Regions from separate parts of the Nonomuraea sp. NPDC050783 genome, predicted to be linked through region 3. Evidence: riboswitches for the same ligand, from Rfam matches in the RefSeq annotation. Region 3 holds a riboswitch; each other region holds the start of a gene.
The links. Region 3 has a riboswitch for cyclic di-AMP ahead of AB0H75_RS10400 (C40 family peptidase). Riboswitches for the same ligand answer to the same signal wherever they lie in the genome.
Positions count from the first base shown of each region.

Region 1 (7,619 bases), on a different contig from region 3:
GCGACCCTGCGCGACGGCGGCTGGCTCAACCAGGCCACCGAGCGCTACCCGGCCGCCGTGCTGGGCTCGTCCGCCGCGCGGCGGCTCGGCATCGGCGCGGCGGGACCGGACACGCAGGTCGTGGTCGGCGGCGTCCGCTTCACCGTGATCGGCGTGCTGAACCCGGTGGCGCTCGCCACCGAGCTGGACAGCGGCGTGCTGGTCGGCTGGCCGGTCGCCGAGGAGCGGCTGGGCTTCGACGGCCATCCCACGACGCTCTACACCCGCTCGGAGGAGTCCCAGCTGGAGAGCGTGCGCGAGGTCCTGGCCGCCACGGCCAACCCGGAGGCGCCGAACGAGGTGGACGTCTCCCGCCCGTCCGACGCGCTGGCCGCCAAGCAGGCGACCAGTCAGGCGTTCGCGAACCTGCTGCTGGGCGTGGGCGCGGTGGCGCTGCTCGTGGGCGGGGTCGGCGTGGCCAACACGATGGTGATCTCGGTGCTGGAGCGCCGGTCCGAGATCGGCCTGCGCCGCTCGCTGGGTGCGACCCGGGGGCAGATCCGCACCCAGTTCCTGGCCGAGTCGCTGCTGCTGTCCGCGATGGGCGGGGCCGGTGGCGTCCTGCTGGGCACGGCGGTGACGATGGGCTACGCGCTCTACAGCGGCTGGCCTTCGGTGGTGCCGGTCTGGGCGACGGGGGGCGGGCTCGCGGCGACGCTCGCCATCGGCGCGGTGGCGGGGCTCTACCCGGCCGTACGGGCCTCGCGCCTGTCCCCGACGGAAGCCCTCTCGGCCCCGTGACCGCCGGTCTCCGGCCCGGCGGCCGCGTAGCAGGTCGTCCTGCCGGTTACCGGCGGCCGTCGCGGCCTACAGGGCAAACGCCGCAAGAGAGTGCGAGTACTGGCGAAGCCGGGCACGTCAGGGAGCCACGGCCTTGAGCCGGTTGACCAGGTCCTGGTCCTCCACGCAGCGGCCCAGCCCGAGCGCCACGGACTCGACGGGCCGCTCCGCCCGCCGCACCGGCATGCGCAGCGCGACACGCAGCCACCGGTCCAGGCCGCGCAGCAGCGCGCCGCCGCCCACCAGCACCGCCCCGCGCTCGCCGAGGTCGGCGACCAGCTCGGGCGGGCAGCGCTCGACGGTGTCCACGGCCGCCTGCGCGATGGTCTCCACCGGCTGCCTGGTCGCCTCGCGGACGAGCCGCACGGGCAGCGAGGCGGCGCGCTCCCGTCCGGTCTCCGCGTCCCGTCCCCGGACGAGCACCTGCCGGTCCGGCGGACCGTGCTCGCGTTTCACGGCCTCCACCTCGTCCTCGTCGAGGAGCAGGCCGTGCTCGCGCTCCACCAGGCGGGCGACGGCGAGGGTGAGGGCCCGGCCGCCGACCGGGACCGTGCCCGCGGCCACCACCGCCCCGTGGGACAGGACGGCGACCCGCGCCGCGTCCCGCCCGATGTCGATGACCATCCACCCGGCGCCGTCGCCGACCGGCACGCCCGCGCCGAGCGCCGCCGCCAGCCCGTGCGGGACCAGCAGGAGGCCGCGGGCCTCGGCCTCGTACGCCACCTCCCGCAGCGCCGCCCGGTCGATCGCCGTGGCGTGCTCGGGCACCGCCATGACCAGGCGCGGCCGGGCGAAGGGCCGGCGGTGCACCCGGCGCAGGAAGTGGCGGACCAGCAGCCGGGTCAGCTCGTCGTCGGCCGGCAGCCCGCCGCTGACGGGCCGGCACGTCTCGTGGCCGTCGTCGCCGGTCTCGGCGCCGTAGCTCACGATCCTGCCCGTCCTGGCGTCGCGGACGACGGCCGAGGGCTCGTCCAGGACGATGCCCCTGCGCCTGGCGTAGATCCGGGTACGTGCCGCCCCCAGGTCCACGCCGAGCAGGCTCATGGCTGTCCAGGGGATATGTCCATCATGTCGGATTCCTTTTCCGGAGGAACCCCAACGCAACACCAGGAACGGAACGGTCTCCCTTTACCCGCCCGCGCCCTTCAGCTCCGCCAGGGTCTCCTCGGCCCACCGGATGCTGGCCCGCACCTGCGCCAGGCCCAGCTTCAGCGCGTGCGAGCCGATCCCGCCGCTGGGCTGGCACTGCAACGTCGCCAGCCGCGCCTCGAAACCGGCCTTCATCCGCTCGACCACCGCGATCGCGTCGTCGCGGTCGAGCAGCGGCAGCAGGAACGCCTGGAGCGCGACCTCGTTGCGCACCACGACCGCGGGCGCGTGCTCGGTCATCCACTCGTGGAGCCGCCGCCTGCCCTCCGGCGTGATCGTGTAGGTCTTGCGGCCCCTGACGCCCTCGGAGCCGGCGTCCACCAGGCCGTCGGCGGCCATCTTCAGCAGCTCCGGATAGATCTGCGTGTGCCCGGCCTGCCAGACGTGGTTGAGCGACAGCTCGAACTTCTTCGCCAGGTCGTAGCCGCTCGCGGGCCCCACGGCCGAGAGCAGCCCCAGGAGCGCGATCCGCAGGGACATGGTTTCAGCATAGCGAAGACTTGACATGTAAGCTCTTACATATCAGTCTTCACATGTGAATAATGACACGAAGACGGAGCCGGGTGTCGCGGTCCTGGTGGCCGCGCTGGGCGGCATGTTCCTGGCGATGCTCGACCAGACGATCGTCGGCACCGCGCTGCCGCGCATCGTCGCCGAGCTGGGCGGCGGCGAGCTGTACACCTGGGTCGTCACCGCCTACCTGCTCACCTCGACGGTGACTGTGCCGCTCTACGGCCGGCTGTCCGACCAGCACGGCAGGAAACCCCTGCTGCTGATCGGGATGGTGGTGTTCGTCGTGGGCTCGGCCCTGTGCGGCGTGGCCCAGGACATGGTGCAGCTCATCGCCTTCCGGGCGTTGCAGGGGCTGGGCGCGGGCGCGTTGCTGCCGCTGTCGCTCGCGCTGGTGATGGAGATGTTCCCGCCGGGCAGCCCGCGGGGTGCCCGCACCCAGGGCGCGCTCGGCGGCGTGATGGGGCTGACGTACCTGGCGGGGCCGTTCCTCGGCGGCCTGTTCACCGACCACGCGAGCTGGCGCTGGGCCTTCTACGTCAACGTGCCGCTCGGCGCGCTGGTGATCGCGGTCGTCGCGCTGCGCCTGCCGCGCCGGGCGGGCACCGGCGGCGGCGGGCGCCCCGACTACGCGGGCATCGCGGTCTTCACGGTGGCCATCACCGCGCTGCTGCTGGGGCTGACGGAGAAGGGGCTGGACGGCCACACGTGGGTGGACCTGCCCGTGGCGGGGCCGATCCTGCTGGCGCTGGCGGCACTGGTGGTGTTCGTGGTGGTGGAGCGGCGGGCGGCCAACCCGATCATGCCGATGCACCTGTTCGGCGTGCGTACGTACACGCTGGTCAACGTGACCTCGTTCTGCACGGCCTTCTGCATGTACGCCGGCGTCGTCTTCCTGCCGCGCTACTTCCAGGAGGCGCTGGGCGCCGACGCGACCGAGTCGGGCCTGCGGATCTACCCGATGATGCTGGCCATGGTCGCGGGCAGCGCCATCATGGGCTCGCTCATGTCCAGGACCAGGGTCTACAAGCCGTGGCTGGTGGCCGCCCCGTTCCTGCTCGTGGCCGGCACGCTGCTGTGCCTCGGCCTCACCGCGCACACCGGCGGCCTGGCGCTGGCGGTGTGGATGGCGCTGATCGGGCTGGGCATGGGGCCGATGTTGTCGGGGCTGACCGTGGCCGTCCAGCAGTCGGTACCGCCCGCCTACATCGGCACGGCCTCGGCCAACCTCACCTTCTTCCGCCAGATCGGCGGCTCGGTGGCGCTGGCCGTCGGCGGCACCCTCTACACCTCGACGCTGGCCGAGCAGGCGCCGCTGCACGGCCTGCCCGCCGCGCACGCCGCCGCCTCGGCCGCGGTCATCCCGTCGCTGGGCGTGGCGGGCGCGCTGGTCGCCCTCGTGGCGCTGATCGCCATGCCCGGCAGGCGGCTGGAGGTGCCGGCCGTTCAGCAGAGCAAGGTTGAGGCCAGTTTCGCGTCGTAAGGAGCATCGTGCGAAGCTGTGAGGGTCCCCAACATCATGGAGGTCCTCAATGGCGGAGTCATCGGAGCCGGAAGTCAGCGAAACACCCGAGGACGAGATGAAGCGCAAGTTCCGCGAGGCGCTGGAGCGCAAGCGCAACCAGCATGCGGGCGGGGGCGCGGGCGGTAAGGGCGGCGACCCGTCGAAGATCCACGGGACGCACGGTCCGGCCGCGAACAAGCGATCCTTCAGGCGCAAGAGCGGCGGCTGAGATCCGGACGACGCAGGGGGCGCGGATATTCCGCGCCCCCTCTTTCTTTGCCTAGGGGATAGGTAGATCTTTTGTCCTATTCATGACGATTCGTTTGCGTTCGTCCGTTATGGGTGGTTAAGTGTGGGCCATTGACCAGCCGAATCCCGCACCAGCCGGGAACCGGGGACCCACCTTGTTGGGGTGAATCCGGCACTGCGCCGGTAGGGCAGCTCCTCGTCCGAACCCGTCAGCTAACCCGGTAGGCGTGATGGAGAGGAACACCCACATGTCTCACCGCGTCACACCTCCAGACGCCGGCTCCCACCGGGCCGCCATCTCCGCCGTCGGCGTCGTGCCGGCCGCTCGCTGAGCAGCCTGTCAACCAGGCTTTTCCCGCGCTTCGCGCAGCCCCCTGTGTCAGGTGTCCTCCCTGGCTGCGCCCTTCTCCCCTGAAGTTCCGCTGAAGCGCGTCCCTGTCCCCTCACGAAGGACCTCACTGCTCCATGTCTGCTCGCTCCGGCCTGCGTTCCTTCGCCTTGCTCACGGCCTGTTCGCTCGGCGCGCTCACCGCCTGCTCCCTCGGCGCCGCCGCCCACGCCGACACCGACGAGAAGATCCTGCTCAAGGGCTCGACCACGGCCTCCTACTTCTGGGACGACGCCTCCGGCCGGGCCGGTGACACGGGACTGCCGGCCAGCGGCAAGCCCATGCAGAAGGGCCTGGCCGCCAGCCCGAGCTGGCCCCTCATGACCGAGGGCTACGTGCTCTACAAGGGCAAGAAGGCGCCGTTCTTCGTCGGCGACCGCGGCCCCGGCGTCCCCTCCAGCCGCGGCGTCATGCTGGATCTGGACGCCAAGACCTTCGCCGAGCTGACCGGCGGCACGTTCAACTCCAGCACGCTCGGCGTGGACGGCGTCGGCGGTCAGGGCCACATCAAGGTCCAGTACGTCATCACCAAGTGGGGCCCCGGCGTCGGCAAGAAGAACTACCCGGTCGCCTTCTCCACCGGCGCCTGGGCGGTACGCGACAACGACCCGGCCGAGCCCCCGAAGGTCCTGGCCGAGGCGAGCGAGCCGGCACAGCGGCCCGCGGCCGCCACGAAGCCCGAGCGGCCCGCCGAGGAGCCCGCCACGGAAGCCGAGAAGCCGGCCACCGGGTCCGCCACGGGGTCCGCCACCGGGTCCGCCGAGCGGCCCGCCGCCGAGGCCGAGCGGACCGCCGAGGCGGCCGCGGGCTCCGGCAGGGCCGTCGCCCCCGCCCCTGCCTCCGCCCCCGCCTCCGCCCCCGCCGGGCAGGAGGAGTCCACCGGGCGCCCGGTCGAGGCCGCCTCCGTGGGTCAGGCCGAGGAGAACGGCGGCGTGGGCCGCACCCTGCTGTCGGGCGTGCTCGCCCTGGCCGGCGGGGGCCTGGTGCTGGGCATCGACCGCCTCAGACGGCTGGCCAAGCGCTGACGCGGCCTGCGGCGGAGCTTTACGTCACCGCACCAGAATGACATTCTAGTGCGGTGACCACGCACGTAACCGCCAACGGCATCGACATCGCCTACGAGAGCTTCGGCTCGCCGGAAGGCCGGCCGCTGCTCCTCATCATGGGCCTCGGCGCCCAGCTCATCCACTGGGACGAGGAGTTCTGCGAGCTCCTGGCCGAGCAGGGGCACCACGTCGTCCGGTTCGACAACCGCGACGCCGGCCTGTCCACCCACCTCGACCAGGCGGGCCTGCCCGCGCACGGGGCGGCGCCGCCGTACCTGCTGGACGACATGGCCGACGACACCGCCGGCCTCATGGACGCCCTCGGCTGGCCGCGGGCCCACGTGGTGGGCGCCTCGATGGGCGGGATGATCGCCCAGGCCCTGGCCATCCGCCATCCGGCGCGCGTGCTGACCCTGACCTCCATCATGTCCACCCCGAGCCCCGAGATCGCCCCGCCGACCGCCGAGGCGGCCGCGATCCTCATGGCCAGGCCGGCCGCGGACCGCGAGGGCGTGCTGGCGCAGGCGGTGCGGACCTGGTCCGTCATCGGCTCGCCCGGCTACGAGCTGGACCGCGAGCGCGTCACCACGCTCGCCGGGCTGGCCTACGACCGCTGCTTCGACCCCGCGGGCACCGGCCGCCAGCTCGCCGCCATCATGGCCTCGGGCAGCCGCGTCGAGGCACTCGGCCGGGTGAGCGTGCCCGCGCTGGTCCTGCACGGCGAGGCCGACCAGCTCGTCCCCGTGGCCGGCGGCCGGGCCACGGCCGCGGCCATTCCCGGCGCCCGGCTGGTGACGTACCCCGGCATGGGACACGACCTGCCGCGCGCGCTCTGGCCCGAGATCGTCGGCGAGATCACCAAGCTCACGAGCGGCGCCTGAGCCCGGGCGCGCGGCGGCCCGCGCCCCGGACCGGGCGCGGGCCACGGCATGCCCGGGCAGGGCGGACAAGGGTGCGAGTCACGAAAAACTCTCGCGGCAGCGGAGGATCTCCGCCACATTCCGTTCAGCCCACTCGGCCACCACCGACAGCGGCCCGTGCAGCGAGTGCCCCAGCTCGGTCAGCGTGTACTCCACGCGCGGCGGCACCTCGGCGAACACCTTCCGCGTCACCAGCCCGTCCTGCTCCATCGCCCGCAGGGTCTGGGTGAGCACCTTCGGCGTGACGCCCCCGATGCGCGTGCGGAGCTGCGTGAAGCGCATCGGCCCGCCCCGGAGGCTGAGCAGCACCAGTGTCGACCACTTGTCACCGATCCTGTCCAGGACCACTCGTGTGGGGCAATCAGGGTCGAAGACATCACCGGTATCCATAAGGTACTTATAGCACGATGAAGTAACCAGTATCCGATGGATACTCTTGGCGGCATGAAGATCCTCGTCTTTGGCGCGACCGGCATGATCGGCCGGCGCGTCGTAGCAGAGCTCACCGACCGCGGGCACGAGGTGACCGGCGTCAGCCGCTCGGGCGGCCCGGTCAAGGGCGACGTCCGCGACACCGCCACCCTGGCCAAGGGGCACGACGCCGTGGTCTCGGCCATCGCCCCGCCCCGCGACGGCACCGAGCCGGAAGGCCCGTTCATGGAGGCCAGCCGCGCTCTCGTCGAGGGCGCGCGCGAGGCCGGCGTGCGCCGCCTGATCGTCGTCGGCGGCGCCGGCAGCCTCAAGGTGGCCCCGGGCGTGGACCTGGTCGACACGCCCGAGTTCCCGGACGTCTACAAGAAGGAGGCCCTGGCCGGCCGCTCGGTCCTCGGCTTCTTCCGGCAGGTGGACGACCTCGACTGGACCTACATCTCGCCGGCCGCCGAGATCGCGCCCGGCGAGCGCACCGGCGTCTACCGCATCGGACAGGAGGACCTGCTCGCCGACTCCCAGGGCCGCAGCTTCATCTCGGCCGAGGACTACGCCGTGGCCGTCGCCGACGAGCTGGAGCGCGGCACCCATCCGCGCACGCGGAT
Region 1 is NZ_JBFAHK010000008.1:154,264-161,882, reverse strand. It holds gene AB0H75_RS23370 (ABC transporter permease) at 1-780, shown strand, start outside; gene AB0H75_RS23365 (rod shape-determining protein) at 898-1,863, opposite strand; gene AB0H75_RS23360 (PadR family transcriptional regulator) at 1,948-2,448, opposite strand; gene AB0H75_RS23355 (MDR family MFS transporter) at 2,504-3,961, shown strand; gene AB0H75_RS23350 (DUF5302 domain-containing protein) at 4,011-4,211, shown strand; cyclic di-AMP (ydaO/yuaA leader) riboswitch at 4,339-4,474, shown strand; gene AB0H75_RS23345 (hypothetical protein) at 4,697-5,644, shown strand; gene AB0H75_RS23340 (alpha/beta fold hydrolase) at 5,698-6,546, shown strand; gene AB0H75_RS23335 (winged helix-turn-helix transcriptional regulator) at 6,625-6,975, opposite strand; gene AB0H75_RS23330 (NAD(P)-dependent oxidoreductase) at 7,030-7,619, shown strand, end outside.
Region 1: another riboswitch for cyclic di-AMP. It lies ahead of AB0H75_RS23345 (hypothetical protein); the one in region 3 lies ahead of AB0H75_RS10400 (C40 family peptidase).

Region 2 (7,619 bases), on a different contig from region 3:
ACCGCGTCCAGGGCCGCCAGGCCGAGCACGGCGGCGTCCACGGCGGCGTCCGCGCCTCCGGGCACCACGGCCGCACCCGGTCGGCCAGGCCCTCGCCGCGCGCCACGAACCACTCGGCCCCCAGGCCGCGCACCAGCTCCTCGTCCGCGGTCCCCGCGACCGCCGCCACCCGCAGGCCGCGCAGCCGGGCCAGCTCCACCAGGTAGCCGCCGACCGCGCCGGCCGCCCCGGTCACCAGCAACGTCCGCCCGGGGCCGAGCCCGGTCCTGTCGAGTGCCTGCCAGGCGGTCAGCGCGTTGAGCGGGATCGTGGCGGCCGCCGCCGGGTCGAGGCCGCGCGGCGCCCGCGCCACCGCCTCGGCGTCCAGCACCACGTACTCGGCCTGCGCCTTGTAGGGCACCTCCAGGCGGGCCGCCAGGCCGATCACCTGCTCGCCCACCAGGAAGCCGGCGCCCTCGCCCACCTGGTCCACGGTCCCGGCGGCGTCGAAGCCGAGCCCGTACGACTCCAGCCGCCGCGCCACCCCGTAGTCGGCCGCGGTGCCGGCCGCGATGGCCAGGTCGAAGGGGTTCACCCCGGCGGCGGACACCTTGATCCGCACCTGGCGGGGCCCGGCCTGGGGCACCGGTGCCGTCACCAGCCGGGGAGCGCCGGAACCGCCGGTCAATGCACGCATGTACGTCGTCATGCCGGAAATCCTAGGAAAAGTTACTCTCTTTCAGTAAGAAGGCACCTGAAAGTGCGTAACCCACCTGGAGGAGCCATGACGACGAGGACGGCGGCCGAGCGGCGCGAGGAGGCCAGGCAGGCGTTCGACGCCTATTTCGCCCAGTGCCCGTCGCGCAGGCTGCTCGACCGGCTCAGCGACAAATGGGTCACGCTGGTGCTGACCGCCCTGCGGGACGGGCCGCGCCGCTACAGCGACCTGTCCCGGCGCATCGCGGGCGTGAGCCAGAAGATGCTCACCCAGACCCTGCGTGGCCTGGAGCGCGACGGCCTGGTCTCGCGCACGCTCACGCCGGCGGTGCCCGTACGGGTGGACTACGAGCTGACCCCGCTGGGCGAGAGCCTGATGCCGCTGGTGGCCGCGATCAAGAGCTGGGCGGAGCGGCACATCGAGGAGGTCGAGGCGGCCAGGGAGCGCTACGACGGCGCCAGGGCCGATGAAGGTTTCAGCGATTGAGCAGGACCGGAAACCGCGCGAGCCCGCGCAGCACCAGGTTCGGCTTGTAAGGCGGCGCCGGATCGGCCGGCTCCAGCCGGGGCGCCGCCGCGGCCAGCGCGGAGAGCGCGATCTCGCCCTCCATCCTGGCCAGCGTCGCCCCCAGGCAGAAGTGGATGCCGAGGCCGAAGGCCAGGTGGCGCCCCGGCTCGCGGGTGACGTCGAAACGGTCGGGGTCGGGGAAGACCGCGGGGTCGCGGTTGGCCGCGCCGATCAGCGCGACGACCACCGTGCCCGCCGGCACCGGCGTGCCGCCCAGCTCCGCGTCCCGCAGCGCGACCCGCCCGGTGAGCTGGACCGGCGGATCGTGCCGCAGCACCTCCTCGACCACCTGCCGCGGCCGCTCGGCGGCGTGCGGCAGCAGGCCGTGGCGGGCCAGGGCGAGCACGCCGTTCGCGATGAGGTTGACGGTCGTCTCGTGGCCGGCCACGAGCAGCAGCACGCAGGTGGCCAGCAACTCGTCCTCGGTCAGCTCCTCGACCTGGACCAGTGCGCTCAGCAGGTCATTTCCGGGCCGCCGTCGCCGCAACTCGGTAAGGCGCCGAAAATAGTCACGAAACTCACTTCCGGCCCGTCCGGTTTTCGATATCAGCTCTTCTGTAAGCATGGGGTCAAGGCCACGGGCAAGTGCCTCGCTCCACCCGCGGAAACGCTCCCGATCTTCCGGCGGCACCCCCAGCATCTCCGTGATCACCATGACCGGCAGGGGATAGGCGAAACCGGAAACCAGGTCGGCCTCCCCGGGCAGCGCGGCCAGCAGCCCGGCGGCGATCGCCTCGACGCGGGGCCGCAGCCGCTCGACCATGCGCGGCGTGAAGGCCCGGCTGACCAGGGCGCGCAGCCTGGTGTGGTCGGGAGGGTCCAGCCGGAGGAAGGACTGTACGGGCTGACCTGGCCCTTCGTGACCGGGAGGCGGCGATCCGTGCCCGAAGCGGGGGTCGCGCAGCATCGTCCCGCACAGCTCGTGATCGGTCAGGACGAGCAGCCCGGCAGGCGTGCGGACGATCGGCCCGCGCTCGCGCAGCACGTGGTAGCGCGCATAGGGATCATCCAGAAAACCGGGGTCGGAGGGATCAAAACCCAGGACGTCCACCGGGTGGGGAGAGGAGGGAGAGGCAGCCGCGGACCGCTCAACGGGATCGGTCATCACGCGTCCAGGATCCGGGCGGCATATGGCGAGTACGTCACATATGCGGGATCATGTCAATAGCGCTCGTCAAGGAGCGGATTTATCGTGCTTGACGACCTTTCGGAGATGCGTTTACCGTCTGCGAGACGAGCGGCTTTGGCCCGTTGTATGGTCCAAATTCTGCTGTTGGGGGGGAGGGCTCCCGATGGATGTGCTCACTGAAGGCGTTGAGCTGAGCCATGCGGATCTGGCTTTACTCGGCGAGCTGGCCAAGGGCGTCACGGTAGATCGCGTGGGCAGGCGTCTGGACATCAGTGGGAGGACGGTGCGCCGCCGGTTGCGCGGCATCTGTGACCGGATCGGCGTGGCCACGGCCATCGAGGCCGTGGCCTGGGCGGCACGCCGCCAGCTCATCTGAGGCTCGCGGCTCATCGACAGGGAGGGACGAAGCAGGACGGACCGGCGCTCAGGAGGCGGGCGGCCGGTTCGAGAACGGGGTCAGTCCGCGACGCGGACCGCGCCGGCGAAGGGCCGGTTCGCGAGCGAGGCGACCCGCACGACGTCACCCGTCCGCGGGGCGTGGATCATCATGCCCCCGCCGATGTAGATGCCGACGTGGTGCAGATCGCTGTAGAAGAAGACCAGGTCACCCGGGCGCAGCTCCTCCCTGGAGACGTGCCGGCCCGCGGTCCACTGGTCGCCGGTGTAGTGCGGCAGCGAGATGCCGACCCGCTGGAAGGCGGCCATGACCAGGCCGGAGCAGTCGTAGGAGCTCGGGCCCGCGGCGCCCCACACGTACGGCTTGAGCTGCTGCGTGAGCGCCCACCTGACGGCCTCGGCGGCCTTGCCGCTGCCCGGGATCGGCAGGTTGACGCGGACCGCGCGGGTGCCGGGCTGCCCGGCCTCGCCGAGCGCGCGCCGGTAGAGGCTGCTCTCCGTCCTGGCCACCAGCTTGGTGATCTTTTCGCGCTTGGCTTCGAGGTCGGCGACGATCCGGCGCAGCTCCTCGATGCGGGTCTTGGCGCCGGCCTCGGCGCGGGTGGCCGCGTCCATGGCCTTGAGGAGCTGGTTGACCTCCTCGCCCTGCTGGGCCTCCAGCGCCTGCGTGGTGGCGGCGCGGTCGAGGAACGCCTCGGGATCCTTGGCCTGGGTGAAGGCGAGGGTGCGGTTGAGCCCGCCGGTGATGTAGGCGTTCTGGGCGAGCATGACGGCCTTGGCGCGCTTGGCGGCCAGATCGGCCTGGCTGTCGGCCAGCGTCTTCTGCGCGGCCTCTGCGGCCTTCTTGGCGGTCTTGTACTTCTCCCGCTGGCCGTTGTACTGCTCCGTCAGCGTCTCGATCTCGACGTGCAGCTTCTCGACCTTGTCGGACAGCTCCTTGAGCGACGGCTTGGGATCCGCGGACGCCGGGGCTGTGGGGACGGCGACCAGGAGCGCGGCGACCACGGTGGCCATCACTCCGAGCCGGAACGGCCGCCGGAGCCGTTCCGCGGGGCGGGCACCGGTGCCCGCCGACCTCTTGTTCCCACGCGTACGCGTGCGCTTCACCAACCAGCTCCTTTCCTCGACGCCTACCGGGTTAGCTGACGGGTTCGGGCCGGAGCAGCCCTACCGAAGACTCGGATTCACCCCGTGATGGCGTGCGGCGGGCGCCATCGGCGGTTCCCCGGCTTCCCTTGCGGGAATTGGGCGTGTTCCTCACGTACGACACGCGGGGAACATCGTCGCTGGACACTAATGCACTCCCGGTTCCTGCTCAACCAGAACTGCTTGATCTGTTGAGGTTTCACAACTGAAGGGTCACAAGGTGATCTCGTGATCAAGCGTACAGAAGAGACTTTATGTCCTCTTTGCCGTTGGTTCTGCCGGACGGACGTCGATGCCGGGCCTGTCCGCAGGTGACCGGGGCGTGGCGTGGAACGGCGCGGGCAGAGGGAGATAAGTCCGAGCCGTAATGACATCTGTACTCTGGAGAGCCATGGAGCAGGTGGCCGAACTGACAGTGCCCGAGACCGCGGTGGTGGTCCGGCGTGCCCGCACGCCCGACGTCCGCGGGATCAGGCGCCTGGTCGACACCTACGCGGGCGCGGGTCCCCGGCTCCTGGAGAAGACCACGGTGACGCTGTACGAGGACGTACAGGAGTTCTGGGTGGCCGAGCTCGGCGGGCGGGTCGCCGGCTGCGGTGCCCTCCACGTCCTGTGGGAGGACCTCGCCGAGGTCCGTACGGTCGCCGTCGATCCGGAACACCGCGGCATGGGCATCGGCCACCGGATCGTCGAGGCACTCATACAGCAGGCGAAGGATCTTGGTCTGCGACGTGTATTCTGTCTGACTTTTGAGGTCGACTTCTTCGCCAGGCACGGTTTCCGCCCCATCCAGGGAACACCCGTCTCCCCTGAGGTCTACGCCGAGTTGCTGGCCTCGTACGACGAGGGTGTGGCGGAGTTCCTCGACCTGGAGCACGTCAAGCCGAACACCCTGGGCAACACCCGCATGCTGCTCCATCTGACATCGGGTGACGCAGGCCTTGACCAGACGGAAAGGTGATTGTTGATACCTATGTCGATACGTTGGGCAGCACAGGCATGTGCCCTGACATGTGCCACATGCGCACTCGAAGCGAGGTGACACGGTGAGCACCGGACAGCCGCCGTATCCACAAGACGAATCCGGCGAGAACTCCGCGCCCGGCAATCCCCACTACGGGCAGCAGAACCCCGGCCGCCACCCCGGCGAGCCGGACCCCGACGCCACCGTGGTCGGCTACCGCGCGGACGACGCATTCGGTCAACCCCCCTACAACCAGCAGCAGGGCTACGGCCAGCAGCCGCAGTACGGGCAGCAGGGCTACGGCCAGCAGCCCCAGTACGGCCAGCAGCCGCAGTCGCAGCCGGACTACGGCCAGCAGCAGTACGGCCAGCAGCCGCAGTCCCAACCGGGCTACGGCCAGCAGCCCGGCTACGGGCAGCAGCCGCAGTCCCAGCCGGACTACGGGCAGCAGCAGTACGGCCAGCAGCAGGGCTACGGCCAGCAGCCCCAGTACGGGCAGCAGCCGCAGTCGCAGCCGGACTACGGGCAGCAGCAGTACGGCCAGCAGCCGCAGTCCCAGCCGGGCTACGGTCAGCAGCCCTCCTCGGGCCAGTACGGCGCCCAGCCGGGTTACGGCCAGCAGCCACAGTCCCAGCCCGACTACGGCCAGCAGCCCGGTTACGGCCAGCAGGGCTACGCCCAGCAGCCGCAGTCGCAACCGGACTACGGCCAGCAGCCCGGTTACGGGCAGCAGCCGCAGTCGCAGCCCGACTACGGCCAGCAGCAGTACGGCCAGCAGCCGCAGTCCCAGCCGGGCTACGGCCAGCAGCCTTCCTCCGGCCCCGGCCAGTACGGCGACCAGCAGTACGGCCAGGCGTACGGCTACGGCCAGCAGGCCCAGCCGGACTACGGCCAGCAGCAGGGCTATGGCCAGCAGCCGGGCTACGGTCAGCAGCAGGGCTACGGGCAGCCGGGCTACGGCCAGCAGCAGTACGGCCAGCAGCCCGGCTACGGCCAGCCGGTCGGCGTCCAGCCGCCCGGCGCCCCCGCCCCGCTCGCCGAGTGGTGGCAGCGCCTGGTGGCCAGGCTGATCGACGGCGTCATCCTGTTCATCCTCAACATCGTCGTCGGCCTGATCTTCGGCCTCCTCTTCGTGGCCACCTACAGCTCGCTCGACGGCAGCAGCTCCGGGTTCGCCTCGTCGATCGTGGTCGGCATCCTGTCGTCGGTCGTGGTGACCCTCCTCTGGGTGGCCTACGACTTCTTCCTGCTGAAGGCGAACGGCCAGACCGTCGGCAAGATGGTGATGGGCATCAAGGTCGTCCCCGTCGGCCAGGCGATGCCGCCCAAGGGCCTGCCGACCGACGCCGCGCTCAAGCGCGCCGTCGGCACGTGGGGCTGGTGGGTGCTCAACGCCGTCCCGATCCCGCTGATCCCCGCGCTGCTCGCGTGGGCCGGCGTCGCCGTCAACGGCGCCTCCCAGCTCTGGGACAAGCCGTTGCAGCAGACGTTCGCCGACAAGTTCGCGCGGACGGTGGTCGTCAAGATCAAGTAGTCCGCGGACGTCACCATAGGGGCCGGCTTCCCGCCGGCCCCTATGTTTTGCCCGCGGGGCCGTACCAGAATGGGAGGACCTGCACGCCCCGCCGGGGCCGCCGACGACGCGAGGTGGAGGTTATGGCCGGTACGGTGCCGCGCGCGGACACGCTGCCGGCGGAATGGTGGGAACGGCTCGCCGCCCGGCTGATTGAAGCGCTCGTCTTCGGGGTCTTCTATTACATTCTGTTCATCGCCCTGTGGGGCATCTTCCGAACTGTCGGGATGTTGCAGGTCTTCGACGGCCGGTTGCCCGGTGTGGGCGCCTGGCTGGTCGCCGGGGCGGCTTATGCGGGCTACGACTGGTGGGCCCATTCCCGGGGCGGCCGCACGTTCGGCAAGGTGATCATGCGGATTCGCCTGGCCCCCGGCCGTCCGGCGTCCGGCGCGGCCCTGAAACGGGCCCTGGTCTATCCGGGGCCGCTCATGCTGGTGGGCATTCCGGTGGTCAATCTCCTCGCCGGAATGTTGCTGTTCGGGGTGGGTCTGCTCATCCTGATGGACAAGCCGCTGGAGCGTGGTCCGCACGACCGGCTGGCCGGAACGCGTGTGGTAAAAGATCTTCGCTGAGCCTTCCGCACCTGCGCCGACGCCTTTTCGCAAAGTTTTCGCTTGATCCGGTAAGGAGTCTGGAGAGACTGGCATTAGGCTATGGGGCGTCCGGGTTGCCGGATGTCGGCGCCCCTGCGACGCGCAGGGCATGTGTGTGCCGCTATGGTCGGATGCGGGCGGTTGTCGCCGTACGCTGCACAGGGGTCACGATCTCAAGGCGGCGACCCCGGGCGCATATAGCGCCCCCCAAACCCTGTCTGCCGTGGAGGCGAGGACGAATGGAAGCCCTAACGGACGTATTGTCAGCGCTCATCCCCCCGGCCGTGGTGGCCGGAGCCTTCATCTTTGGCGTGGTGAAGTTGGTCCGGTACGAGGGCCCCGGGCGGCACCCTAAGCCTCAGGAGCCGGCCGAGAAGCAGAACTGATCGGCCAGTCAGCGAATCCCGCAGTGGCTGAATTGTCTCAGCGCCTTTCCGGGTATATGTTTGGGCAGGCGAATGAAACAATGCCCGCGAAAGGATTGCGTAGATGGCCAAGCAGATCCAGGAGATTCTCATCGATGACCTCGATGGGGGCGAGGCCAATGAGACGGT
Region 2 is NZ_JBFAHK010000005.1:390,926-398,544, reverse strand. It holds gene AB0H75_RS16445 (zinc-binding dehydrogenase) at 1-2, opposite strand, end outside; partial or broken gene AB0H75_RS16440 (NADP-dependent oxidoreductase) at 482-676, opposite strand; gene AB0H75_RS16435 (winged helix-turn-helix transcriptional regulator) at 764-1,183, shown strand; gene AB0H75_RS16430 (cytochrome P450) at 1,173-2,369, opposite strand; gene AB0H75_RS16425 (LuxR C-terminal-related transcriptional regulator) at 2,557-2,769, shown strand; gene AB0H75_RS16420 (NlpC/P60 family protein) at 2,850-3,896, opposite strand; cyclic di-AMP (ydaO/yuaA leader) riboswitch at 3,902-4,050, opposite strand; gene AB0H75_RS16415 (amino-acid N-acetyltransferase) at 4,327-4,896, shown strand; gene AB0H75_RS16410 (RDD family protein) at 4,982-6,433, shown strand; gene AB0H75_RS16405 (RDD family protein) at 6,556-7,044, shown strand; gene AB0H75_RS16400 (Lsr2 family protein) at 7,555-7,619, shown strand, end outside.
Region 2: another riboswitch for cyclic di-AMP. It lies ahead of AB0H75_RS16420 (NlpC/P60 family protein); the one in region 3 lies ahead of AB0H75_RS10400 (C40 family peptidase).

Region 3 (7,619 bases):
GCCAGCTCCGGCTCGGCCGGGGGAACGCCGGGATGGAACTGCCCGGCGTCCACGCCCGGGGCCAGCCGGACCAGCTTGCCCGGCGCGACGGCGGCCTCCAGGCGGCGGCGGGTGTAGTCGCCGAGGTAGGTCACCACGTCCGCGTGCTCGCCGATCCTGCGCAGCACGGCGCGGAAGCCCGGCGCGCTCGCCCACGACGCCTCGTGGCCGTGGGTGAGCATCACCACCCGCCGCGCGCCGGCCCGGCGCAGGTGCGGCGCGAGCAGGCCGAGCGGCGCCGCCGCCCCGAAGACGACGGTCCGCGCGCCGTGCTCGGCCACCAGCCGGGCGGCGCGGCGCGCCACGTCGGGGGTCGGCAGCATGAGCCGGGTCGGGTGCCGCACCACCGGGTACGGCTGGCGCCGGTCGAACTCCTCGCACCCCGGCCAGGCCGGGGCGTAGACCGCCACGCCCGGCGTGCGGAGCGCGAGCCCGTGCACGAACGACTGGATCCCGCCCGGCCTGGGCGGGAAGTCGTTGGTGACGACGACCACCCTGGCCGCCGCCCCCGTGTCGGTCTCCGCGCCTGCCGCCGCGCCGGTCGCGACACGGGGCACGGCACGGGTCACGGCACGGGTCACGGCACGGTTCACGGCACGGGTCACGGCACGGGGACGCCGTTCAGTCTCGCCCACGAGCGGGCCATGGCGATGCGCTCGGGACCGGAGGGATGAGAGGCATAGAGCACATATTCCACCGCATCCGGCGACAAGTCGGAAATATTTACCGCAGCCAGGTGTTTCTGCATGGCCACGAACGTCGCCGGATCCCTGGTCAGCTCCAGCGAGTGGAAGTCGGCCCTGGCCTCGATGCGCCGGCTGACCACGTTCTGGGCGGGGCCGAAGAGCAGGGAGCCCAGGCTCATCAGGCCCATGACCACCCCGACCGCGCGCGGGTCGGCGATCGAGGTGACGCCGGTGCGGCGGCGTACCGGGCCGAAGACCAGGAACAGCAGGACCGCCCCCAGCGCCGAGCCCAGCCCGCCGATGAGCGTGCCGTACAGGACGTCGTCGCGCTTGGCGTGGCCCAGCTCGTGCGCGACCACCAGCTCCACCTCCGGCTGGGGAGCCCGCAGCAGCGTGTCGAAGACGACGATGCGGCGGGTGGCCCCGAAGCCGGAGACGTAGGCGTTGAGCGCGGTCGTGCGGCGCGAGGCGTCGGCCACCAGCACGTCCTCGACCGGGACGCCGTCCCGCTCGGCCATGGCCAGCAGGTTCGTGCGCAGGGACCCCTCGCGCATGGGCGTGAAGTCGTTGAACATCGGCTCGAACACCACGGGGTAGACGAACGAGGCCGCCACCGTCAGCATGAACGCCCCCACCGCCGCCGGGATCCACCAGCGCCGGAGCCTGCGCGCCAGCGCCACCAGGACGACCAGCATCAGGGCGAGCAGGAACGTCTCCACCCCCGCGTTCTTGAGCCGGTCGCCGGTCCACGACGCCCAGCCCTGGGTGGACAGGCCGTACTCGCGCATGACCGTCTCGAACCACATGCCGAGAGGCCAGCGGATCGCCTCGGTGACCGCGACGACGACCACCACGCCCAGGATCACCCGCAGCCACCACGGGCCGCGCAGCCAGGCCGTCAGCCGGGCGCCGAGCGGGGTGGCGACCAGGAGGGCCGCGAGGAGGACCGACAGGGCCAGCGCGATGTAGCTCGGCAGGCTCGTCGCGGCGTCGAACGCCTGCGAGCGGGCGATCTCGGCGGCCCTGAAGTCGCGGGCCGGGTCGGGCGGGCCCGTGTCCAGCAGGTGCCAGGGGGTGCTGAACGCGACCACCGCCAGGATGACGGCGGCCAGCGCAGCCAGGGCGAGCGCGGCCTGGCGGCGCAGCCGGGCATCGCCGGGCAGGTGGCGCGGGCCGGCCTTCTCGTCGTACGCGGGACCGCCGCTGACCGCCCGGTCCCCGCTCCCGTCCGTCCGCCGCCCTTCTCCGGCGGCTCCCTCACCCGGCTCCCCGCTCTCAGCCCGCTCCCCGCCTTCAGCAGTTCGTTCTCCGCCCCCGGCCCGATCGCTGCCCACGGCCCGATTGTCGCCCTCGGCCCGGTCACCCTCGGCCGGGTCGCCCTGCTCGGCCCGGTCGCCGTCCTGGGTGGGTTGTGCGGTCCGGGCTCGGTCGCCGGTCACGGTGGGTTGCTCGGTCCCGGCCCTTTCGCCGGTCCCAGCGGGTTCCGCGCCGGAGGGCCCGTCCGTGCTGGAGGGCCGTTTCGCGTCGGCTGCGGGCAGCACGCCGGGTTGGAGGCGGTCGCCGGGGCGGAGGTGGTCGCCCGGTCGGGGGTCGCCGCCGAACCCGGGGGCGTCGCCGGGCCCTTGGTGGTCGTCGTCCTTCGTCGCGGCCATGGTTCCACCATGACCCTGTTCCAGGCCGTCCGCCCGGTCACCGCCGGCGGGCGTGCCCGCCTCGGGCGCGGAGTCGTCCGTCTCCTGCCGTTCGCTCATCTGCCTCCCCCTCCTACGCGAGCTGCTCTCGCATGTACGCGCGCCACCGTGCCGTCAGCGTGGCCGCGGAGAGCCCCAGCGAGGCGAGCGCCCGATGGACGCCGACCACCTGGGCCGCACGGTAGAGCCGTACCAGGGTCCCCTCACCGAGCCGGTCAGCGATGAATCGACACGCCAGCCAGGCCTCCTGGTACGCCCGCGCGAGCCGCGCCGGGTCCCGCCCGTCCGCCGCGAAAGCCGCAGGTCCGGGCAATTCGCTGGGCAGGCGTCCGGCTCGCACCTCATCGGCCAGCTCGGCGGCGGCGACCCGTACGGGCAGTCCCGAGTCGCGGTAGCCGACGTAGTCGGCGAACCCCTCGTAGAGCCAGACCGGCAGCCGGTCGGTGCCGGCGGCGACGTGGGTGAGCTCGTGGGCGAGCACGACGTCCCTGCCGGTGGGGTTGAGCCGGGCGAAGACCTCGGGGACGACGATCACCCGGTCGCCGTCGGCCAGGGCGGCCAGGCCGTCGATCGGGCCCGTACCGGCCAGCCGGGCCGCCTCGGCGGCGGAGCGCGGGACGACGATCAGCGGACGCACCGGCCCGCCGAGGACGTCGGCGACCCGGAGGGCGGCGGTGTCGGCCCGGCGCGCCAGCTCGCCGAGCGTGGCGGGCGGCGTCCCGTGCCCGACGACCACGGCCCGCGCTCCCCTGACGGTGACGGACTCCCCCGGCCAGAGGCCGCGCGCTCCGGGGACCGGCGAGGAGGGGCCGGTGAGAGGGGCGTCCGCGGCCGGGGCGAGGGCGGTGGCGAGGAGCAGGAGGGCGGTCACCGCACCCCGTCGGCTCACCTGCTCGGACACGATGCCCGATAGTAGTAGTCGCGCCGGGCGAAGACAGAGGCGAAGACAGAGGGGACGAAGACAAAGGGGACGAAGACGGGCGGCCCCGCCACGGTCCCTTCCGGGGCCGTGGCGGGGCCGCTGTCACGCGCCGGGACGGGCCGCGCCCACGAACGACGACCTGCGCCATCCGCTCAGCTTGTCGATGCGTACCCGCTCGCCCGTCCTGGGCGAGTGGATCATCTTGCCCTTGCCGACGTACATGCCGACGTGGCCGAGACCGCTGAAGAACATCAGGTCACCCGGCTTGAGCCTCTTCCAGGAGACCTTCGTCCTGATACGGGCGAACTGGCTGCTCGCCACGCGCGGGAGCCTCACCCCGGCCTTCTTCCAGGCGTACTGGACGAGTCCGGAGCAGTCGAACGAGCCGGGCCCGGTGCCGCCGTAGCGGTACGGGTCACCGATCTGCTTCTTGGCCACGGCGACGGCCTTGAAGGCCCTCGCTTTCTGCCGAGCGGCCCTGGCGGTCCTCGCCGACCTCACCTTGGCCTTCGCCGACCTGGCGGCGGTGCCGGCCCTGGCCACGGAGGTCGTGGTGGCGGTGGTGGTGGTGACGGTGGAGGCCGCGGCCGAGCCGCTCGTCGTCGCCGCCTGAGCCGCTGGGGCATGGAGGATCGTCCCTCCGGCCGTCACGGTCATCGTGAGCGCCGCGCCACTCAGGGCAAGGCGGGACAGACGGGGGTTCTGCGGGGAGGTAGACAGGATTTCTCCTTGGAGCTTCCACGAACGCCTACCGGGTTAGCTGACGGATTCGGGCCTGGAAGTAGCCCTACGGCGCGATACGCGCCGATTCACCCCTGATCCCGGGGACGGGATCGGTGGTTCCCCGGCTCCGTGCTCCTGGCTGCACGGATTCGGCAGGTCGCCGCCCGTTGAGGTTGTTCGCATGGGGACGTACGGGCGCGACCGGCGGATTGGTATCTGGCACACATCGGGGGGACCGATGGAGGTTCGCGGCGACATGGCGTGCCGTCGCGACGCCAGAAGTTACGCCGAAAGGTCACGGATCGGCAAAGGGAACGGCAGGTTGTAAAGATCAGAAAGGAAGTCCAGTCAGGATCGAAACCCCTGCTGGAACACCAGACGCTGTTACCCGAATGTGACCCTGCTCACAATTCGCGGCACAGCCCGGTGTAAGGTCCCATTCGTCACTTTTGTCACACCTTTCTCGCCTTCATCCGGAACCCCGTCGCCGCGAGGGCGCCGGCGGCGAGCCGGTCACGCTCGATGCGCCACAGCTCCTCGACGACCTTGGTGTGACCGTTCACGACCTTTCCGCCGATATATCGGGTTATGTACGGTTCACGGCGCAGGCTGACCACCTCGAACCGCTCGCCGAGCGCCGTCAGCATGTCCGCCGCCGGATGATGGTCGTGGTGCGCCGCGCGCCACCGCCCAGCCGGATCGCCACCCTCCCGCGGGAAGTCCGCCACGCCGGCGGCGGCCAGCAACGATCCGGCATCGTAGAACCAGGCGGCGGTGGCCGCGTCCGCCCAGTCCCACGCGAACTCGTCCACCAGCAACGTCCCGCCCGGTATCAGCAGGTCGTACGCGTGGTCGAGTGCCGCGCCGAGCGGGTGCATGTGGTGCAGCGAGAGCGACATGACGATCACTTCGTACGATCCGCCGTCGTAGAAGGGCGCGCCGTCGCGGACGGTCAGGTCGGCACGCAGGGCGGGCACCCCGGCCGCGCGGGCCGCCGCCACGGCCTCCGCCGCGCTGTCGATCGCGGTGACCTCGTGGCCGCGCCGGATGAGTGCCGCGGCCAGCTCGCCACGCCCGCAACCGGCGTCCAGGACGCGTTGCGGGCCCGGCGGCAGCTCCTCGTCGAGCCATGCCTGCTGGTGGTTGTCCAGGTTCTCCATGCGTCGAGCATGCGGGTTCGCTCCCATGCGCACCACTGCGGGTCTGGCATGGAACCCATAAGCTGGGCGCATGGTTGATCTGTGGTCGTTGCGGGTTCTGGTGGAGGTCGGCAGGCTCGGCTCGTTCTCGGCGGCGGCCGAGGAGCTGTCCATGACGCAGCCGGCCGTGTCCCGGCAGATCGCCACGCTGGAGCGGCGTGCGGGGGTGCGGCTGTTCGAGCGGCTGCCGCGCGGCGTCCGGGCGACCGACGCCGGACGGGCGGCGCTGGAGCAGGCCGGGGAGGTGCTGCGCGGGGTGCGGCTGTTCGAGACCCGGATGCGGGCCTTCGCGACGGCCGAGGCGGGACGGGTGCGGGTGTCGGCGTTCCCGAGCGCGGTGACGACGTACCTGCCGGAGCGCTTCCGCGCGTTCACCGCCAGGCATCCCGGGGTGGAGCTGTCGCTGACCGTGCGCTCCGGCGAGCACGACCCGTGCGAGGCCGTGCTGGAAGGCACCGCCGACCTCGCACTGCTCACCTCCTGGGACATGGCGGACACCCCGGGCGTCACCCTGACCCCGCTGCACGAGGACGAGCTCCTGGTCGCCCTGCCGGCCGCGCACCCGCTGGCGTCGGCGGGCGGGCGGGTGCGGCTGCGGGAGCTGGCCGGGGAGCCCTGGATCGACGGCACGCATCCCGACTGCCTCGGGCCGCTCGCCCCGCTGGCGGCGGCGCTGGGCGGGCCGCCGCGCATCAGCCACGTCTGCGACGACTGGAACGGCCGGCAAGGGCTGGTGGCGGCCGGGGTGGGGGTCATGCTCTATCCGTCGATCGCGGGATACGGCGCCGCGCGGTCCGACATCCGGCTCCTGCGCCCCGTGCCGGCCCTCCCCCGCCGCACCGTCCTCGCCGCCACCCTCCCCCCGACCGACCGCCCCCCGGCCGTCTCCACCTTCCTCACCACCCTGCGCTCCGCCTGACAGTGCTTTGCCGGCTCGTTGGGGCGGGCGCCGAAAGCAGTGCCTTACTGGTCAGGGGCCGGGAGGAGCACTCGGCGGGCGGGGCGGCCGAGCATTCGGGCGGGGCCGTGCTCGACCAGACGGCCGTCGTGGATGACCGCGACCCGGTCCGCGATCCGCGCGACCAAGGGGAGGTCGTGGCTGATGACGATCAGGGTCACGTCGAGGTCGGTGAGCAGGTCGAGTACCTCGGCCTGCGTGACGGGGTCGAGGCCGGAGGTGATCTCGTCGCAGACCAGTACGTCGGGGCGGGCGAGAAGGGCGCGTGCCAGGGCGGCGCGCTGGAGTTCGCCGCCGGAGAGCGCGTGGGGGCGTCGTCGGGCGGCGTCGCGGTTCAGGCCGAGCGCGGCGAGGGTCTCGGCGGCCTCTTCGCGGGCGGTGGGCGCGGGCAGGGCACGCAGGCGTACGGCGGTTCTGGCGACCTGGTCCACGACGGCGCGGTGGGGGTCGAACGAGGCCAGGGCGTTCTGGAAGACGTACTGGATGCGGGTCAGGTCGGTGCGGTCGCGCCGCTGAGGCAGGGGGCGGCCGGCCAGGCGGATGGCGCCGCCGGACCAAGGGCGCAGGCCGGCGACGCAGCGGGCGAGCGTCGTCTTTCCGCTGCCTGAGCGGCCGACGACCGCCAGGCGTTCGCCGCGGGTGACGTCAAGTGTCACCTCGCGCAGGATCCCGGCGCCGAGGTCTTCGATCTCCAGGAGAACATCCGGTTCCGCGCGGGGCTCCGGCTCGCGGGGTTGCGCGGTGACCAGGGCCTTGGCGTACTCGGTGCGCGGGGAGTCCAGGACCGCGGGCCCGAACTCGACGACGCGGCCGTCCTTGAGCACGACGACCTGGTCGGCCAGTTCTCGTACCAGTTCGAGGTCGTGGCTGAGCAGCACGACGGCGATGCCGAGCCCGGACAGTTCGGCGGCGACCTCGGCCCGGGTGACCGCGTCCTGGCCGGTGGTGGGTTCGTCGGCGACGATGACAGAAGGGTCGGCCAGCAGGGCGTGGGCCAGGACGAGTCGCTGTTGCTGCCCGCCGGACAACTGGTGCGGGAAACGGCGGAGGAAGTCCCGGTCGCCAGGAAGGCGCGCCTTGCGCAGGGCCTCGTGCACGGCGGTGCCGTGGCGCGCCGCGATCTGGCGGAGCACGGTCCCGATGCGCAACACCGGATTGAGCGCGGTCGCGGGGTGTTGCGGGATGAATCCGACGGTTCCGGGCGGCGGAGGCTGAACGCTGTCGATGTGGCGTCCGGCCACGGTGACGCGGCCGGTGACGCGGGCGCCGGGCGGGTACTCGCCGAGCAGGGCGAGCGCCGTGGTGGTCTTGCCACTGCCGGAGGCGCCGACCAGGGCCAGCGTGCTCGCGGCGGGCAGGGTGAAGCTGACTCCGTCCACCAGGGTCCGTCCGGGCACGGTG
Region 3 is NZ_JBFAHK010000003.1:488,649-496,267, forward strand. It holds gene AB0H75_RS10385 (glycosyltransferase family 4 protein) at 1-533, opposite strand, end outside; gene AB0H75_RS10390 (M48 family metalloprotease) at 641-2,476, opposite strand; gene AB0H75_RS10395 (hypothetical protein) at 2,490-3,317, opposite strand; gene AB0H75_RS10400 (C40 family peptidase) at 3,441-3,776, opposite strand; gene AB0H75_RS10405 (hypothetical protein) at 3,787-3,951, shown strand; cyclic di-AMP (ydaO/yuaA leader) riboswitch at 4,069-4,226, opposite strand; gene AB0H75_RS10410 (class I SAM-dependent methyltransferase) at 4,514-5,221, opposite strand; gene AB0H75_RS10415 (LysR family transcriptional regulator) at 5,292-6,179, shown strand; gene AB0H75_RS10420 (ABC transporter ATP-binding protein) at 6,224-7,619, opposite strand, start outside.

Region 4 (7,619 bases), on a different contig from region 3:
ACGTGCCCGAACGCGGTCACCAGCCTCGCCGCCGCCAGCGCCCGCCCCGCCCGGGCCAGCTCCGTGCGCACCGCCGCAGCACCTCCCCGGTCGCTCGTCCGCCCACGCGGAAGATCGCCCGCGTACGACAGGGAGGACAATACCTGTATCTCCATACATGTTCCAGGGGAACGAGTCAGCGCCTCCCTATGCTGGTGGGCATGTCGCTTCAGCACGCGCTGCTCGGCGTCCTGGAGGCGCGCCCCATGAACGGGTACGAGCTGACCCGCTTCTTCGAGGCCGCCCCGCGCTGGGTGTGGTCGGCGCCGCAGAGCCAGATCTACCCGACCCTGCGCCAGATGGAGGAGGCCGGGCTCATCGAGGGCCAGAAGGAGATCCGGGGCACCAGGCTGAGGCGGACCGTCTACTCGATCACCGAGCGCGGGCTGGAGGAGCTGCGGACCTGGCTCGGCACCGCCCACCCCCCGCCCCCGGCGCGCGACGCGTTCTTCCTGCAGGCCCTGTTCTTCGACATGATCGAGCCGGACCGGGCGGCGTCGGTGCTCAAGGCGTTCATCGCCGAGCAGGAGCAGCTCGCCGCCGAGTGGCGGGCGCACCGGGAGGCGCTGCTGGCCAAGGACACCGACCTGCTCAGGGAGCGGCTGAAGAACCGCCCGCCGGCCGAGCACGACCGCATCGCCGCGCTGAAGGCGCACGTGTTCGCGGGCCAGATCGCCGTCGCGCGGGCCCGCGCCGAGTGGGCCCGCGAGAGCCTGCGCCTGCTGGAACAGGACCCGGGCCGGTAGCCGCCAGGGGCCCGCTCCCGCCGGTCACCGGCCGCGATCCCCGCGGGCCTCGCTGGGGCTCAAGCGGCGGGGGTGACGACGGCGGCGGCCTGGTCGAGGAAGGCGCGGGCGGCGGGGGAGCAGGCGGCGCGCGAGGTCACCGCCAGCGCCAGCGTCCGGGTGGTCCGGGGCTCCAGCGGCCGGGTCACCACCGTGCCGAGGTCGGCGGGCAGGCCCAGCGTGGGCACGATGCTGACGCCGAGCCCGGCGGAGACCATCTCCAGGATCGCGCCTGCCCCGCTGGCCTCGAAGGCGATGTCCAGCGCGGCGCCCGCCTCCCGCGCCGCGCCCGTGATGAGCGGCCGGCAGCCCGCGGTGGTGAGGATGAACGGGTGCCCGGCCAGCGCGGCCACGGGCACCACCGGCCGCGCGGCCAGCGGGTGCCCGGCGGGCAGCGCGGCCACCATGTCGTGCGTGCTGAGCGGCACGGTCTCCAGCCCGGGGGCGGGCAGCGTGACGACGCCCACCTCGACGCCGCCGCGCCGCAGCCACTCGCGGATGTCGTCGTCCACGCCCTCCAGCAGCCGCACGCGGATGTGCGGGTGGCGGTCGGTGAGGGCCCGCAGCAGGCGGGCGATGAGGGTGCCGGTGGCGGTGGGCAGGCTGGCCAGGCGCAGCTCGCCGGTGATCGCGCCGGCGGCGGCGGCCACGTCGGCGCGGACGAGGTCGAAGTGGCGCAGCGCCTCGCGGGCGCGCTCGACGGCGCGCCGGCCGGCCTCGGTGAGCGCGACGCCGTCGCGGTGGCGGACGAGCAGGGCCGCGCCGAGCTCGCGCTCCAGGGCGGCGACGGCGCGGCTGACGGCGGGCTGGGACATGCCGGTGTGCTCGGCGGCGGCGGTGAACCCGCCGTGCTCGGCGACCGCGATCAGTGCCCGGAGCTGCGCCAGAGTCATACCGCCATACCCTAACTGGTATTTGACCGGCCACCGTCCAGAACACGATGGTTATGGCATGGCTGAACGGATGACGATCGAGATCGACGGGTTGCGGGCGAGCTACCTCACGGCGGGCGAGGGGCCGCTGGTGCTGCTGCTGCACGGGACGTACTGGAGCCGGGTCTGGCGGCCCGTGCTGGACGGCCTGGCCGCGGCCGGGCTGCGGCCGGTCGCGGTGGACCTGCCGGGGCTGGGCCGCTCCGAGGGGGAGCTGACCCTGGAGACGGCGGCGGTGCCCCGGCTGGCGGAGTGGGCGGCCCGCTTCGCCGCGGCGCTGGGCGCGGCCGGGCCGCTGGACGTAGCCGGCCACGACATCGGCGGCGCCGTGGCGCAGCACCTGCTGGCCGCCGGGACGGCGAAGGTGCGGCGGCTGGCGCTGGTCAACTCGGTGACCTACGACTCCTGGCCGGTGCCGGGCGTGGCCCGCTTCCGCGACCCCGCGGCGGTGGCCGCGGTGACGGCCGAGGAGCTGCTGGCGGCCCGCCGCGCGGCGGTCACCACGGCGCTGGCCCGCCCGGCGTCGGAGGAAGAGCTGGCCGACTACCTGAGCCCCTGGCGGGAGGCCCGGGTCCGCCGCTCCTGGATGGCGCTGGCGGGCGCCGCCGACAGCCGCTACACGCTCGACCTGGTGCCCGCCCTGCGGGCCGACCGGACGCCGAAGCTGCTGGTGTGGGGCGAGGACGACACCTTCCAGGAGGTGCGGTACGCCGAGCGCTTCGCCGCCGAGATGCCGGAGACCGAGCTGGTCCGCGTCCCGCGCGCCGGGCACATCCCGATGGAGAACGACCCGGCCGCGGTCACCGCGGCCCTGGCCCGCTTCTTCGCCTGAGGGGGCGGGCCGGAGCCAGGCTCAGGAGGCGTACTCCGGGTAGCCGTAGCCGACGACCTGCGACTTCGGCCGGACGCGCTCCTCCACCTTGCCGTTGCCGGTGTTGCCCTCGATCGTGGAGATCGTGCCGTCCCTGTTGTCCTTGACGACGAACCCGACGTGGTTGATGTCGTCGAGGTCCTTGCTGCCGCTCCAGGAGAAGAACACCACGGCGCCGGGCTTGGCGAGGGTCCCGAAGCGGTCGTTGGCCTCGAACCACTTGGCGTAGGTGACGGTGTAGGCGTCCCAGCCGACCTGCGGGCGGGCGCCGGTCTTCTCGCCGACCCAGGAGACGAACATGGCGCACCAGGGGGCGTTGAGGTAGTCGGCGGGCCTGCCGCCGTCGCGGGCGATGGTCTCGGCGGCCCGCCGGGAGGCGGCGTACCACTGCTGGTACGGGGTGCCGCCGCCGGCGTCGTTCTCGCTGGTGCCGACCTGGGAGCGGGCCAGGGCCAGGACCTGGTCGGCGGTGACGCTGATGCGGGTCTCGTCGTTCGTGCGGGACCGGGGCGCGGCGTGGTCGGCGGCGTGGTCGGCGGCTGGGGCCTGCCCGGTGATCTGCTGCTCGGGAGCGGGGGCGCTGTCGGCGTTCGCGGAGGCGTGCGCGCCGAAGGCGCCGGCGATGACGGTCGCGCCGAGCGCGGCGCGGGCGATGCTCATCTTTCGGGCAGCGGTGATGCGGTGCTTGGCCATCGAGGGGCTTACTCCTTGCTTCCATGCCGCTTACCGGGTTAGCTGACGGGTTCGGGCGTGGAAGCTGCCCTACGGCATGTCTATGCCGATTCACCCCAAGGACGTGGGTCCCCGGTTCCGCGCACGGGCGGATTCAGCGGTCACAGGACGATCCTGTGATGCGATGTCACTCGCGATGGTCAGACATAGTCGGACAAACCGGACGTATGCCCTGAGATGCCCCACAAGGTAATACATGTGGCAAGGGGATTACAAATCCCTAAAAGTCCAGCTAGCCGAGTTGCCGCCGCGCGTCGGCCAGAAGCCCCATCATGGCAAGGGATTCGTCAAGAGGCATGATCGCCGATTCGGTCCTGCCCTCGGCCACCGCCGCGCGGACCTCGCGCAGCTCGCCGGCGTAACCGTTGTCGGCCGGGTCGAGCACGTGCTCCTCCGCCTCCGTGCCGGGCGGCCCGGTCAGCACGATCCGCTCCGGCGCCCAGAACGGCGCCGGGAGGTGCGCCCGCAGCCCGGTGCCCACCACGTGGGCGTCGTTGGGGTAGTGCGCCAGCAGCGAGGCCGCCACCAGGGCGTGCCCGCCCCCGGGATACACGAGCACCCCGGCCGCCTCCGCGTCCACCCCACTGGGCGCCAGGGAGCCGGTCACCCGCAGCTCGGCGGGCCGGCCGAGCAGGAGCTGGGCCAGCCCGAACGGGTAGATGCCGAGGTCGAGCAGGGCGCCGCCGCCCAGCTCGGGCGCCCACAGCCGGTGCGCCGGGTCGTAGGGCAGCGAGAAGCCGAACGACGCCTGCACCGAGCGGATCTCGCCGAACCGCTCGTCGGCGGCGAGCCTGCGGATGAGCGGGTTGAACCGCATCCACATCGCCTCCATGAGGAAGACGCCCGCCTCGCGCGCCAGGCGCACCATCGTCGCGGCGTCCTCCACGGTGGCGGCGAGCGGCTTCTCGCACAACACGGCCTTGCCGTGCGCGATCGCGGCCGCGGCCACCGGCAGGTGCTGGGCGTGGGGCGTGGCGACGTAGACCGCGTCCACGGCCGGGTCGGCGCACAGCTGCTCGTAGGAGCCGTACGCCGACTCCGCGCCCAGCGTCGCGGCCAGGGCCTGGGCCCGCCCGAGGTCGCGGGAGCCGACGGCGGCCACCCGCATGCCGGGCTCGGCCGCGATGGCCGCCCCCACGGTCCGCGCGATGCCGCCGGTCGCCGCTATGCCCCACGTGAAATCTCGCACAGGGCGAGATCGTAGACGGGTCAGGCGGCGTTGAAGGTGTCGGGGTCGGGTCCGAGGCGCTTGCCCTGGTTGAGGGCCCCGATGGCGGCCATGTCCTCGGTGTCGAGGATGAAGTCGAACACGTCGATGTTCTCCTTGATCCGCGCCGGCGTGGCGGACTTGGGGATGACGACGTTGCCGAGCTGCAGGTGCCAGCGCAGCACGATCTGGGCGGGCGTCCTGCCGTACTTCTCCGACAGCACCCGCAGCGCCGGGTCGCCCAGCAGGCCCTTGCCCTGCCCGAGCGGGCTCCACGCCTCGGTGAGGATGCCGTTGGCCTCGTGGAACTCCCGCATCTCGCGCTGCTGCAGGTAGGGGTGGAGCTCGATCTGGTTGAGCGCCGGGGTGATGCCGGTCTCCTCCGTCAGCCGGGTGAGGGTCCGGACGGTGAAGTTGGACACGCCGATCGCCCTGGCGCGGCCGTCCCGGTAGATCTTCTCCAGGGCCTTCCACGCCTGCACGTACTTGTCCTGCCGCGGGACCGGCCAGTGGATGAGGAAGAGGTCGACGTAGTCGAGGCCGAGCCGGGACAGGCTCTCCTCGAACGCCTGCTCGGCGCGGCCGTGGTCGCCGTTCCACAGCTTGGTGGTCACGAACACCTTCTCGCGCGGCAGCCCGCTGCCGCGCACGGCGCGGCCCACGCCCTCCTCGTTGCCGTACGCGGCGGCGGTGTCGATGTGCCGGTAGCCGGTCTCCAGCGCGATCCGTACGGCCTGCTCGGCCTCGTCGTCGGGAATCTGCCAGACGCCGAACCCGAGCTGCGGGATCTGCACGCCGTCGGTGTTGAGCATGAGCGAGTTCATACCTCCCATTGTTCACATCGCGTTCCGAGCGCCTTAAAGCGGCAGGGGTAACTTAACGGGGTCATGAACGGGCCATCACCCCCACTGGGAGGGCCCATCACCCGGCTGGGAGGGCAACGAGTGGTCGCACGGGCGTCGGCCTGGGTGGAGTCCCCGCTCCAGATGCTGTGCGCCGTCGAGGCCCACCACGCCGGGCTCCTCGGGCCCGAGACGGCCGTCGTGCCGCGCGCGGGCCTGCGGCCGCTGAAGGCCACCCGCGCGGAGCTGCGCTCCCTCGTGCTGCCCGACGGGCTGGTGCTGGCCGAGCCGCGCGAGCGCATGCCCCGCCGGGTCCAGGCCGTCGGCGACGCCTTCTCCGGCAAGGTGCAGCTGCGCTGGCTGGCGTCCTGGCCGGGCCGCGTCGTCATCGTGGACGACGGCCTGGCCACGCTGCGGCTGCTGGAGCTGCTGGCCGCCGGGCCGACCCGGCCGCTGCTGCGCGCCCGCGCCGAGCAGGCCGTGCCGCGCGCCGCGCTGGGCCTGGCCGCCGCGCTGCGGCTGCGGCTGAGCGAGGTGTCGGTCTTCACCGCGCTCAGCGTGGGCGACGAGCTGGCCGCGGCCGTCCGCGCCGCCGGCGTCGAGCTGGTCCGGCACGACTTCGCCTGGCTGCGGGCCCAGCCGCCGAGCGCCCACGGCCCGGCCGAGCGCACGGTCGTGCTCGGCACCTCGCTGGTCCGCAACGGCCTGGTCCACCGCGACCGCTACCTGCGCTGGCTGAACGAGCTGGCCGCCCAGGAGCCGCTGGCCTACTACCCCCACCGCCGCGAGGACCCGGTGGACGTGGCGCTGATCCGCGAGCGCCCCGGCATCACCGTGCACGACGCCGGCGCGCCCGCCGAGCTGACGCTGCGCGGCCTGAGCCCCGGCCAGCGCGTGCTCAGCCTCCCCTCGACCGCCCTCACCTCGCTGCGGGTCCTGCTCGGCCCGCGCGGCGTCGCCGTCGAGCCCGTGGACGTTCCCGACGACTGGTGGACCAGCAGGGCGGCCCCCGCCCTGCGCTCGCATCTGACTGGAGTGCCCGGTTGAACGTGTTGGCGGTTGCCGACTCCGACTCGTACCTGAAGTGGGCGGCCTGCCTGCTCGACGACCTGCCCGCGGGCTGCGCGACGGACCTGGTGGTGGTCCGCACGCCGATCGCGCCCTCGCCCGAGCAGATCGCCGCCGCCGTGGGAGGCCGGGCCGCGCCGCCGGTGTTGTCGGCCCGGTCGGTGCGCCGGCTGGCCGAGCGCGTCCGGCCCGACGTGATCCTCGTGGCCTGCACGGGGCCGGTGGTGGACGTGCTGGTGGCCGAGGTCCTGGACGGGCTGCGCCCACGCCCGGTGTTCGCCAGCGGGCTGCCCGGCATCTCGGTGCCGGCCACGGAGAAGGCGTGGATCTTCCGCAGCGGCTGCGACCTGTTCGTGGTGCACAGCGAGCGGGAGGCGGCCGAGTTCCGCGAGATCGCCGGGCGGCTCGGCGGGGGAGGGGCGGTCGGCCTGGCCCGGCTGCCGTTCCTGCGCGCGGGCACGGCCGTGGCGGGCGGCGACCGGGTCGTGTTCGCCACCCAGGCCAAGGTGCCGCGCGAGCGCGAGCAGCGCGAGCGCGTCCTGCGGGCGCTGGCCGGGCTGGCCGCCCGCCGGCCCGACCTGGACGTGGTGGTCAAGCTGCGCGCCCTGGAGGACGAGCGGCAGACGCACAACGAGCGCCACCACTACCAGCGGCTGTGGCGGGAGATGGGCGAGCCGGGGCGGCTGAGGTTCGCGGCCGGGCCGATGCACGAGCACCTGGCGCGGGCGGCCGGGTTCGTCACGGTCAGCTCGACGGCGGCGCTGGAGGCGATCGCGCTGGGCGTGCCGTCGCTGGTGCTCGCCGACTTCGGCGTCAACGCCGAGATGATCAACCTGGTGTTCGAGGGCAGCGGCCTGCTGGGCACGCTCGACGACCTGGCCGCGGGCGATTTCCGCGCGGCCTCGCCCGCCTGGTGCGCGGCCAACTACTTCCATCCCGCCGAGCGCGCCGACTGGGCGACGCTGCTGGCCGGGCTGGTCGCCGCCCGGCCGGGCCGGCCGGCCACGTCACTGCTGGACGGCCCCGAGCACGCGGCCGCGCGGCGGCGGGCCCGGCTGCGCGTGGAGGTGCACCCGTCGATGTTGCGGGCCGGCTACCGGGCCAGGCGGCGGGTGCGCCGCTACCTCAGGGCCCTCACCTGAG
Region 4 is NZ_JBFAHK010000006.1:84,678-92,296, forward strand. It holds gene AB0H75_RS17870 (class II aldolase/adducin family protein) at 1-71, opposite strand, end outside; gene AB0H75_RS17875 (PadR family transcriptional regulator) at 201-785, shown strand; gene AB0H75_RS17880 (LysR family transcriptional regulator) at 845-1,717, opposite strand; gene AB0H75_RS17885 (alpha/beta fold hydrolase) at 1,776-2,588, shown strand; gene AB0H75_RS17890 (CHAP domain-containing protein) at 2,610-3,320, opposite strand; cyclic di-AMP (ydaO/yuaA leader) riboswitch at 3,333-3,469, opposite strand; gene AB0H75_RS17895 (Gfo/Idh/MocA family protein) at 3,592-4,548, opposite strand; gene AB0H75_RS17900 (aldo/keto reductase) at 4,569-5,390, opposite strand; gene AB0H75_RS17905 (hypothetical protein) at 5,511-6,455, shown strand; gene AB0H75_RS17910 (DUF6716 putative glycosyltransferase) at 6,458-7,618, shown strand.
Region 4: another riboswitch for cyclic di-AMP. It lies ahead of AB0H75_RS17890 (CHAP domain-containing protein); the one in region 3 lies ahead of AB0H75_RS10400 (C40 family peptidase).